DNA from 2 places in the Siminovitchia fortis genome. Region 1 is predicted to be linked to the other one. Evidence: predicted binding sites of a transcription regulator. Region 1 holds the regulator's gene; the other holds the start of a gene.
What was found. Region 1 encodes LexA, which represses DNA repair genes until DNA is damaged. Its sites were predicted from a motif close to CGAACATATGTTCG; they were not measured.

Region 1 (5,353 bases):
AGAGGTGCGAAGTCTGCTAGTCGATAGGCGCTGGAGCTAGACATACCATGTCATCATTCGAATATAAGCTTTATCCAATTTTATTTTTTCTTTTGAAAAAAGAAGCGGGAAAACTTGAATGGCTCCCGCTTCTTATGACATTAATGGAACTTCTTGTCCTGTTGGATTTTTCTCACCTTCAAAGGTGTCACTTCGTCTCCGTTTGGGTCAAATACTCTTACATTCTCAATCGTCTGTCTCATAGAGGCACGAAAAGACTGCAAATATTCCCCTCTAAGCTTTGACTGCTCTTTTGCCTCTGCTTTTGTCAGGCCTGTACTCTTTGCTTTTCTTGCGAGTTGATTGATCCTATCGAGTTTTTCTTTTGAAAGCATAAAAAAACTCCTTCGTTTTCATTTTGCCGCAAGTCAATACTACTAGAAAAACCGGTTGAAAACAATAAAGGAGTATTGAATAATCGCCTTAATTTCGGCTGTCATTCCGATCCATATATTCCTGGTATCTTCTATGGACGGTAGCTTTTGAAACATCATATCCGAAACCTCTAATGACCGAGGCAATCTCTTCAAAGGTCAGGCTGTTTTGCCTGAGCCGGACAATCTCTTCCACCGGGATCTCTTTCCGCTCTCTTCCGTTTATATTGCCGCGTTTCTTTAAGTTTTGTTCAGGCCGATAGCCTTTTGCCACCGCTCTTTTCATACCGCGCCTGATTTTGATATTATGCAGCTTCCGCTGATATTCTTCTACCATTCCTATTATATGAAGGAGCATAGAATCTGTTTCAGATACTTGAAGTTCACCGTCATGGGCAAGTGAATACAGCTTGACATCTTCCTTAAATAAAAAATGTATAAGGGCGATTTTGGCATTTCCACGGCCAAGCCTGGTTTCATCCTGGATCAGAACTGCATCGATGTTCCCGGAAGAAATTTTATCCAGCATTTCCATTAACCCGGGCCTGTCCAGGTCATATCCGCTCGACTGATCATGAATGACGGAGTCAACCTGAAAGCCCCATTTTCCGGCGGCAGCCGACAATTCCTCTTCCTGCCTGGCCAATGAGGTTTCCTGCTCTTGTTTTTCAGTGCTTACCCTGCAATAAATGATCACTTTCATATCAAACACTCCATTGGACACTTATTCTAACTCTTGTTCCTTTATTATCAATCCTTGGCTGTTCTGTGCTTGCTCGGCATAAACATTCTGTTGGTTTCCCATCATACTGGGAGCCTGCTCTTCTTCCGCCAGGTTAAAAATAAATAACAGCCCCATTATAATTGAAACAATACAAAAGATGACGATAAAAGAATGATTCCTTATGATTGACAACATCCATATCCTCTCCCCGAATATTTGTTCGCATTTATTTAAAATCATTATAACCAGAACGTAGGTTTGTGTCAAACAAAAATTCGAACTTACGTTTGTATTAAAAGAACCCGCGTGCTATAATATGGATAGCTCATAATAGATATAAAAGGGTGTGAAACAATGTCCAAGCTTTCAAAAAGGCAGGAAGCTATTTTAACTTTCATTAAGGAAGAAGTGAGAAAAAAGGGGTACCCTCCTTCTGTGCGTGAAATTGGGAAAGCCGTAGGCCTGGCATCAAGTTCAACTGTACATGGACACCTGGCAAGATTGGAAAGCAAAGGTTTGATCAGAAGAGATCCGACCAAACCGAGAGCCATAGAAGTCCTTGATCAGGAGAATGCGGCTGTCCCTGCCAAAAACGCAGTCAATCTTCCCCTTGTCGGTAAGGTTACTGCCGGAGTGCCTATTTCAGCTGTAGAGAATATCGAGGATTACTTCCCCTTTCCCGAACAGCTGATCCCCTCCGATGATCAAACATTCATCCTTGAAATTATTGGTGAAAGCATGATCGAAGCCGGAATTCTTGACGGAGACTATGTAATTGTCAGACAACAGCAAACCGCGGACAACGGCGACATCGTCGTAGCGATGACAGAAGAGAATGAAGCGACTGTCAAAAGATTTTATAAAGAGAACGGATACTTTAGACTCCAGCCCGAAAACTCAAATATGGAGCCGATTATCGTACAGAACGTATCCATACTTGGAAAAGTGGTGGGATTATACAGACGTAACATTCATTAGATTTTAGCGTAGATACCCGTGACTTCAGTAATTGGAGGAAGCGCTTTTTACGTAAATAATTGCAAATGCGAACAAACATCTTCAGCCCGTAAACATCTAAAGCAAATTGGTTAAGAGAAAATTGTTATGTGCGTGATGTCAATCATCAAGGGCCTGAAAAAAGGCTCTTTTTTTATTTCAATAATACGCTATTTATTCACCTCCATTGATTCTCCCCAATAGTATTCGCTGATAACATCTGCAAGTACATCAACTGTCCGGTCCAATTCCTCCTGAGTATTATCCACACCGCCTATCTCGATTAATAAGGAATTCTCGGACAAGTCCTGATTATATATTCCGTTATTTCCGCCAGCCTTTGTTTTACCAAAAACCCCGCGTGAAAGAGTTGGGTATTTCTTTTGAATGGAGTGGTGCAGGCTGGTGGCAAATTCAAGATTTTTTTCATAATTCGGGTGTGCTTCACCAATGACAAACAGGCATTTGGCGTATTTTTCCCCATTGATCGTTGCAGTGGTCACCGCCCTTCCTAGAGAGTCGCGATGGATGTCAATGTAATACCGGACCTGTTTATTTTGATTCATCGCATCAACTACTACCTCTCTTGAAGCTTCATATGATTGTTCGTATCTCATGCCTCTTTTTTTTAGCATCCCTTGTATGTCTTTATTATTTACCAATGTTTTGATTCCTTTTTCCTCAAGTTTCTTTCCTAGCCGCTTCCCGAGCAAAGAGACATTTTTCTCTTTATGCCAGGCGCGATTTGGATCCGTCACTCCCGGAAGCATTGGCAAAAAGGATTCCGTATTATGTGTCGAATAGATAAAGACGGCATGATCCTTTGTTTGTGAATCCTCAACCGGTTTTTCCTCTGTATATTCCTCCCCACCCTCATAAATATCAAAATCGGCAGGCGGCGGGGATTCAATAGGGAGGTTAGTAAAATCGGTTCCTTTGCCCGCCACGATGATTTTGGGAGTGGCAGCATTCAGCCCGGGTATTTCGCTGATCAAAAAAGATTTCATGTTTCTGAGATTGATATTCGTGAACAGTTCCAATGCATCTTTCCCAAACGATCTCTCGTACCCTTCCGGCAGAATCCTTTTTAAAGCCTGGTTTTCCAATGACATAACATACAGAAAAGACTCTGTTCTTGTAGGGTCATTGGCGATAAATGACAGCAAACTGATTTTTACACTTGAAAAAGCAATTGCGGAAACTAGACAAAATAGTGCGGTGACGGTTACAAAGAATTTGGCTGCAAGTTTTAGCATCATTTTCATCCTTTATGTTTTAACGTGTTTATTCATTTATATGAAAATGATGAGAGACTATGAATACAAAAAACCATGAGCTGTCTTAGGGGCTCATGGATTCTTCTGCTGTATTAATGCTATTATTCGCACTTTAAAAGAACTTCTTTCAGAACGGCTGCCTGATTATGTTTTTCATCCTTTGCACCATATAGCAAGGTTACATCCTCATTTTTCATCCGCTCTTTCAATTCTTCCAAATTCTTTTGACACGTTTCATTCTCTTCCAAATAAGAGAGATATTTTTCCCTGAACGCCGGAAATTTTTCAGGGTCATGCTGAAACCATTTCCTCAGCTCGGTGCTTGGAGCAAGCTCTTTCATCCATTCATCAATTTGCGCCTTTTCCTTTGAGATTCCCCGCGGCCAAATCCGATCTACCAAAACACGATATCCATCACCCGATGAAGGTTCATCATAGATTCTTTTAATCTTAACGCTTCCCATAAAGACTCCTTTCTCGCAGATTATTTTCATTCTTGCCACTTTGGGATTTATACTATCAAAAGAACAGTGCTTTTTTAAGGAGTTGTTTAGCCATGCGAGAATTGGCAGGGCATTGCAAAACGTGCGGCAAGGAAATTTATTGCGAAAACGGCTTTTTTAACGGGGTAATTCTCAAAGACGGAAAGATCATCTGCTTTGAATGTGAGGAGAAGAAGCCGGAAAAATAAACGGGACAGGCAATCAATCCCTGCCCCGTACTCAGAGGGTTTTTCTGTTCCAAAAACGGTGCTCTGCAACGGCTTTTGTAAACTCTTCTAAAAATCCGCCCGACGCATCACCTGTTATAACTCCGGCATTGCTCGGCAGGTTAAGTTCCTCGAGCAGCTGCTTCCCTTGATAGGATGCTCCAATCGGCTTATAGTGGGCGAACGCTTCTTTTATGAAATAGGCAGCCGACTCAAAAAATTGATGGCTGGTCTTTTCACCGCCGACAATATAGGCTGAATCAAACAAAACGGAATCTCCCGTGGCAAACGTCTGTTCAACCTCCAATTCAGCACCATTTTGACCTTTGATAAAACCTTGCTTTTCACCAACTGTAACAGGCTGGGCCCCCACTTTCTTTAAAGCTTCCAAGATTACAGGCACATTTTCGTTAAAGCCCTCTGCGACTAAAACCGCGATTTTGCGAGTGTCCGGCTTTTTCACCGTGTTCTCCTGGCTTAGTGCCGGCGAAGATTTGTTAACTTTAGGAGCCAGGCTTTCAGCAGGTGGCCGGACCCCTACATTTTTCGCTGTTGTTTGGGCCAGATCCAGGTCCACATTTGAAAGCATATCCACTACCTGCTGCCGGACATCTTTCTCTTTACACATACCCAATTCAAAGCTGAAAGCGTTGATGATATGCTCTTTTTCAGGTTCGCTCATCGAGTTCCAGAACAAAACAGCCTGTGAAAAATGGTCTTTGAAACTGTCGCTTCTCGCCTGTATTTTTCGTCCGTCAATTTTCTCCTGATAATGCTTATATCCTCCCTCGTCCTCAGAGGCTGCGGCAGGAGTATTACCCGCCAGCGAATTGTTATGATAGCTGACCTGTCCCACATTGATTGTTTGCCGAGCGTAGCCATCCCGCTGGTTATTATGGAAAGGGCAGACAGGGCGGTTAATTGGCAGTTCATGAAAATTCGGCCCGCCCAACCGGATCAGCTGCGTATCGGTATAGGAAAACAGCCGTCCCTGAAGAAGAGGATCATTTGTAAAATCTATGCCGGGAACGACATTGCCCGGATGGAAAGCAACCTGTTCCGTTTCTGCAAAGACATTATCGACATTACGATTCAATGTCATTTTTCCAATGATTTTTACCGGAACATCTTCTTCAGGCCAAATTTTGGTAGGATCGAGAATATCAAAATCAAACATAAACTCATCTTCTTCTCCAATAATTTGTACGCCCAGTTCAAATTCCGGATAATCACC
Region 2 (5,353 bases), on a different contig from region 1:
CCATAGGGAGTTTCAGAAACGGGGAGTGCCGACAGCTGCTTATGCTTGGCTACGGGGAGTCAGTGTAAATGACATGGAAAAAGAAGCTACTGACTTTTACAACCGTACAAAGGAATTCAATCCGTGCTTTTGGTTTCTTGACGTGGAAGAGAAGTCCATGTCGGATATGAGAAAAGGCACGAGCGCATTTCTGAAAAAATTACGTGCGCTGGGCGCAAAAAGGGTAGGCATCTATGTTGGCCACCATTTATATAAATCGTTTAACCTTAACTTAGCTGAAGCAGATGCCGTATGGATCCCGCGCTACGGAGCTAAGCCAAGCTATCCATGCGACTTGCATCAATATACCGACTGTGGAAAACTTGACGGTTACAGCGGCCATCTAGACATAAACAGGCTCACGGGTAGTAAGCCCCTGTCATACTTTATTGGAGGGATGGCAACAGCTCCGCCAGCTGCCAATCAAAAGCCAGCTGCAAAGCCTGCCTCTAAACCAGCTGCCAATACAGGTGGAACATATACCGTCAAAGCAGGGGACACGTTATCGGGTATTGCCGCGCGATATAAAACCACTGTCGCCGAGTTGGCCCGGATCAATGGTATTAAAAATCCAAACCTTATCCGTGTCGGCCAAAAAATTAAGCTGTCCGGATCTGCTCCTGCAAAGGCGCCTACTACCAAGGCTGTTTATCACACTGTAAAGCACGGCGACACTGTGAGTGGGTTGGCTGTCAAGTATGGCAGCACACAGGCACAGATTAAAGCCTGGAACAACATTAAGGACATCAATAAAATTTATGTTGGTCAAAAGTTAAGGGTTAAATAAAATAAATTGGACGATAATGAAAGGGTCCCTCTTTGTTATATGCGCATACCTCCCCCAAACGGGGAGGGCCTTTTTTGTGCATAAAAAGGCCCTTGGAATTTATGGCCCGTGTCGGACGCAATCCAAGGGGAATGGAATTAAGGTTACATTAAGCATATCTAAAATGGGATTTAATACAAGCCGGTTTCGTTCGACATAGTTTGACATGCCCGGTGCTAACCGGGCTTTTTTTACCAATTACATTGCATAACTTTTCTATAAAGTTTATTATAGTAACAAAGAGGAAATAAATTATAAAAGTTACTTATTTGGCATATCTTATGAGAAAAGAGGCGTAGAAAATGGGAAGGGAGGTCCTTAAATTGAGCCCCAATGTGAAAGGGGTCTTACATGCTTTATCTGTTTTAGGGACATTTATGACAACGTTTGCCCTTCTTTACCTAGTACAAAAATACACCATTGGCCTGCTTTTCTCATTGAATAAAATTGAATTTTACGGTTTGCCTATCCATATATTAATTTATACATCTACATCATTGTATATCATGAAAAAGTTCATTAAAATTTCATCACCGTATAAAGACGATTTCTAATCTTCCTGATCTCCACCGACAGGAAGATTTTTCGTTTCTTTGGGGATTTCAATTTTTAGTTTTTCAATAGTGTCTTGGTTCTTTAATTCTAATTCTTTTAATTTTTGTTCGTCATCATGCTTTCTGAACTTAAGAAGCTTTTCTAGGAGCCCATCTGAAGATGCTTCAATATCCTTTTGCCCTTTTGTAAAAGTAGCTTTTATCTTTCCTCCTACCACATAATTTAGCAGTATGCCGATACCTAAAACGGCCCAGGGGGCCACAGCCGAAACGAATTCCATGATTCCTGCGGATTGAACCCTTAATTTTAAGTCAATTACGCTTTTATCGTAAGTGTATTCGGGATTATATGGGTTTTTTATGTACGGAACCAAATCTAGTATATTGCTGATACTGTTTACAAGATCAATTCCTGCAATTTCATCATTCGTAGTAACGTTGAGCACAAGATGCGCTCGCCCGCTTTTTACATAAAAAGAATGTAAAGTGCGATCTATCGCCTCCTCATACTCACCAGCATTACTTATTGTTAAATGTGTCTGCATCATTCGATATAGATAAGGGTCTAAATCAGATCTGGGGACTGTTTTAATCCAATGCACTCTTCTTCTTTTTTGAAATGGACATACGCCTTCCTCTATTTGGGTTTCAGAAATCTCTTCTATGAAAGCGTCAGTTGTAATGACACCAAAAGAAATGTGGGTAGAGTTTGTACTAGGAATCATTACAACATCTCCCGTATTCATTTCATAAAGAAACCTATAAATTTGGCTGTATATTAACCCTGGCTTTTTGTTTTCTGGATATTCCTTTTCCATGTCCTTTATCAGAACAGATTTTTCCACACTTTCAAATTCCTCTAAATCATTGAATTCATCCCATCCAATCGCGATGAAGTCGTCAAAGTAAAATTGATCATAAAATTCACCTGCCTGTGTTCTCACAAGCCAATAGTTTCTGCCTTCATCAATTTTGACTACCGGTATGTTATATTCATCGATTAATTCTAGAAGCTGTTTCTCGTTATCAATTTGGCTATCCATATGTTTTGCGCTCCTTTTCAAAAAAATATATCTACAATTCTATCAATAAGGATGACAATTTAACAGCGGTATTTCTAGATAAAATTTCCACTTGAACAGCAAACAGACGTTCGCGTATAATAATAAAAACAAATGTTGGGGGTGGTAAATGTGAACGCCTTGTTAAAACATGCTGCAGGGACGGAGCAAAGGCTTGAAATGATCTACATAAACAAAAATAATCAGCTGTCTCAACGTATCATAAAAGTGTTAGATGTTACTGATTCAACAATTAAAGCCTATTGCTATCACAAGAGACAATTCCGCACCTTTTTATTAAGCAACATATTGTCAATCGGACCCATTAGGCAGAGGAGGGGAGCATAATGAAACCAAATAAGTTGACGCCTGGTAGTAACATGCGCTGGGAATCAAGCCGTATGATGCTGCCGGAGCATGTCCAAGCTTTAAAAGATGCCAATGTAGATTCAAAGCGTGTGAAAAGGCCGCAGCTGGATGAGCAAGAATGGGAACAAGTTAATGAGACCATACATATTGCTATCGAATATAACCTGCCTGTAGTTTTTACCCTCTGGATTGATGGTTTTTTCGACGAGATCAGGGGCATGGTCCATTATGTAAATCAAATGAATAAGTTGGTCCATGTGGTGGATACCAGCCTCGAATCACATAGAATAGATTTCGATTCCATCGTCAGTGTTAAGTTTGCGGAATAGTCCTTCTCATTCGAGAGGGGCTTTTATCATTCCCCCATAAACTCTTTATCGAAATAAAGCTTGTCCATCAAGTTGTTGACAATCCCATTAAAGTATCCAAATATATTTTTCATCGTGACTCCTGCTTTCACCTTCATGACAAACTCCTTGATAGCCCTAATACCGATGCTTAGCTCCTGCTCGTTATTAAATGCTCTGTCGCCAGTAAAGGCATTCACAACACGATTACATTGCTTAATAACCTTCCAAAATTCTTGGATGGTATTGGCGTCACTATAAAAATAACTCACCAAAGAGGCAAAGCGTTCCGGTACCCAATGGGCTACGTAGTTCGCTTGTTGAAAATTATGCACACCCGAATCATTAGCAGCAACATCGTTACGTTTATTATTAATCTTTTGTTTTAAAGAAATAAAACTTGTTTTATTGGTCGGACACTTTGCCGGACTTTTAACAGGGGTCTTGTCGGACACTTCTTCTTTCAAAGGCTGAATTACAACGGCATTGGCAGTCTGCAGCATATCTGATTTTCTTTTCATAGGCACTTGGCGGATCATGCCCAGCTCCTCTAATTTCTTCATAAGTCTTTGGATAGTTTTATAAGATACACCTAATTTTTCAGCTATGGAATTTTTGCATAGGAAACTAACGCCAACATACTTGCAGCTGTGGCGCTTTAATATTTCAAGTAAATCAATCAGTCTAGCTTGTACATCGACACGCTTAACAGACGCCTTTATGACGTCCCTGTACGTGCGTACTGTTTCATTCATTTCATTAATCTCTGTAAAGGTGGATAGGTTATCATAAGATTTTTCCTGGGCAATTACATCAATTTTCTTCATGTTTATTTGTCTCCTTTTGGGAAACAAAAAAGCAACGGCCTGTTTGTGCAAACCGTTGCTAAATAAACCCTATGATTGTAAAATGGTCATAAGGGTACAGCAAGTGTTTGCCTGGTGTAGCAGGCGGACGGTATAAGGGTGTTGGTAGCACCACTTATACACGCTGTGCTCTTTTGTTTTGTTGTAATTTATAATTGATTAATGATTTGGTATTGATCTAGCACTGGTTGATACGCTTCTAATTCTTCCTTTAATCCATTTTCAGTAATGAAAAATCGTTTTATTGAGTGTCCAAAACTGTTTATGTGTTCAAGTACGAATTCACCATTTTCTTTGTACATAAGTAGTTTTTTCATTCGTTTTGATAACCTCCAATTAAAGTATGTAATTCTCCAGTGTTATGTTTTGTATAAGATGGGCAAAGTTGATAACCGGGTCGCTCGCACCTTGGGCGTAAACATAAATCGATGTTTCTGACCCGACAAGAGCGATATCGGCAGCGTCTGACAAAAGGGCTGTCATCGTTTTATCGCCGCCCCAGGTCGTTTTTAGTTCGACATCGAGCCCTTCTTCTTTAAAATATCCTTTGGCAAGGGCAACATATTGGGGAGTATAAAAAACAGAGCGCGTCACTTCCGCCAGATTCACTTTTTTCACTTCTTCTTTTGGTGAGCAGGCAGCAGCGAAAATCAATAGGAAAGCCGCAACAGCCGACCATCCGATTTTAAACCATGCTTTCATTCATGAACCTCCTGTCAAGTCTTGCAGGACTTTAGTAAATTGGGCTAACATATCGTATGATGGGCCCAGAAATGTGTGATTAAATATTGGCAAGGGAGCAAAAGCACTGATGGAAAAAACTCAAATCTTGGACAAAATTCCTTTTCCTTCACCCAATCCCAATGTGAACATGTACCTCATCACTTATTTATCTGCCGGCTTGAGAGTAAAAGGGCTGCTGGCTGAGCCTGTTCAGGCAGGAGTCTACGAAGGGATGCTATATTTAAGGGGCGGAATAAAAAACGTCGGCATGGTCAGGCCGGCCAGAATCGGCCAGTTCGCTTCCGAAGGATTCGTTGTATTTGCGCCGTTTTATAGAGGGAACAGGGGAGGCGAAGGGAACGAGGACTTCGCGGGTGAGGACAGAGAAGATGCCTTTGCCGCATTTGAATTGTTAAGAAGCCACCCGTCTGTTGCCGGAAGCCGGGTCCATATATTCGGATTTTCCAGAGGCGGCGTAATGGCGCTTTTAACCGGCATACGATATGAAGACGCAGCATCCGTTGTAACATGGGGAGGGGTGTCAGATATGGCCCTCACTTATGTGGAG

Region 2: FS666_RS04075 (YolD-like family protein) is a predicted target of LexA. The motif match lies at 2,562-2,575, and genes of this name have one in related genera.

The regions. Positions count from the first base shown of each region.
Region 1 covers NZ_VEKZ01000096.1:21-5,373, forward strand. The annotation lists gene FS666_RS18565 (DUF896 domain-containing protein) at 141-374, opposite strand; gene FS666_RS18570 (YneB family resolvase-like protein) at 463-1,116, opposite strand; gene FS666_RS18575 (hypothetical protein) at 1,138-1,332, opposite strand; gene lexA (transcriptional repressor LexA) at 1,492-2,115, shown strand; gene spoIIP (stage II sporulation protein P) at 2,304-3,389, opposite strand; gene FS666_RS18590 (DUF488 domain-containing protein) at 3,512-3,874, opposite strand; gene FS666_RS20535 (hypothetical protein) at 3,967-4,101, shown strand; gene FS666_RS18595 (catalase) at 4,133-5,353, opposite strand, start outside.
Region 2 covers NZ_VEKZ01000007.1:45,673-51,025, reverse strand. The annotation lists gene FS666_RS04095 (LysM peptidoglycan-binding domain-containing protein) at 1-826, shown strand, start outside; gene FS666_RS04090 (hypothetical protein) at 1,189-1,419, shown strand; gene FS666_RS04085 (restriction endonuclease) at 1,416-2,462, opposite strand; gene FS666_RS04075 (YolD-like family protein) at 2,828-3,178, shown strand; gene FS666_RS04070 (helix-turn-helix domain-containing protein) at 3,205-4,023, opposite strand; gene FS666_RS19680 (hypothetical protein) at 4,212-4,379, opposite strand; partial or broken gene FS666_RS04065 (ABC transporter substrate-binding protein) at 4,429-4,764, opposite strand; gene FS666_RS04060 (alpha/beta hydrolase family protein) at 4,874-5,353, shown strand, end outside.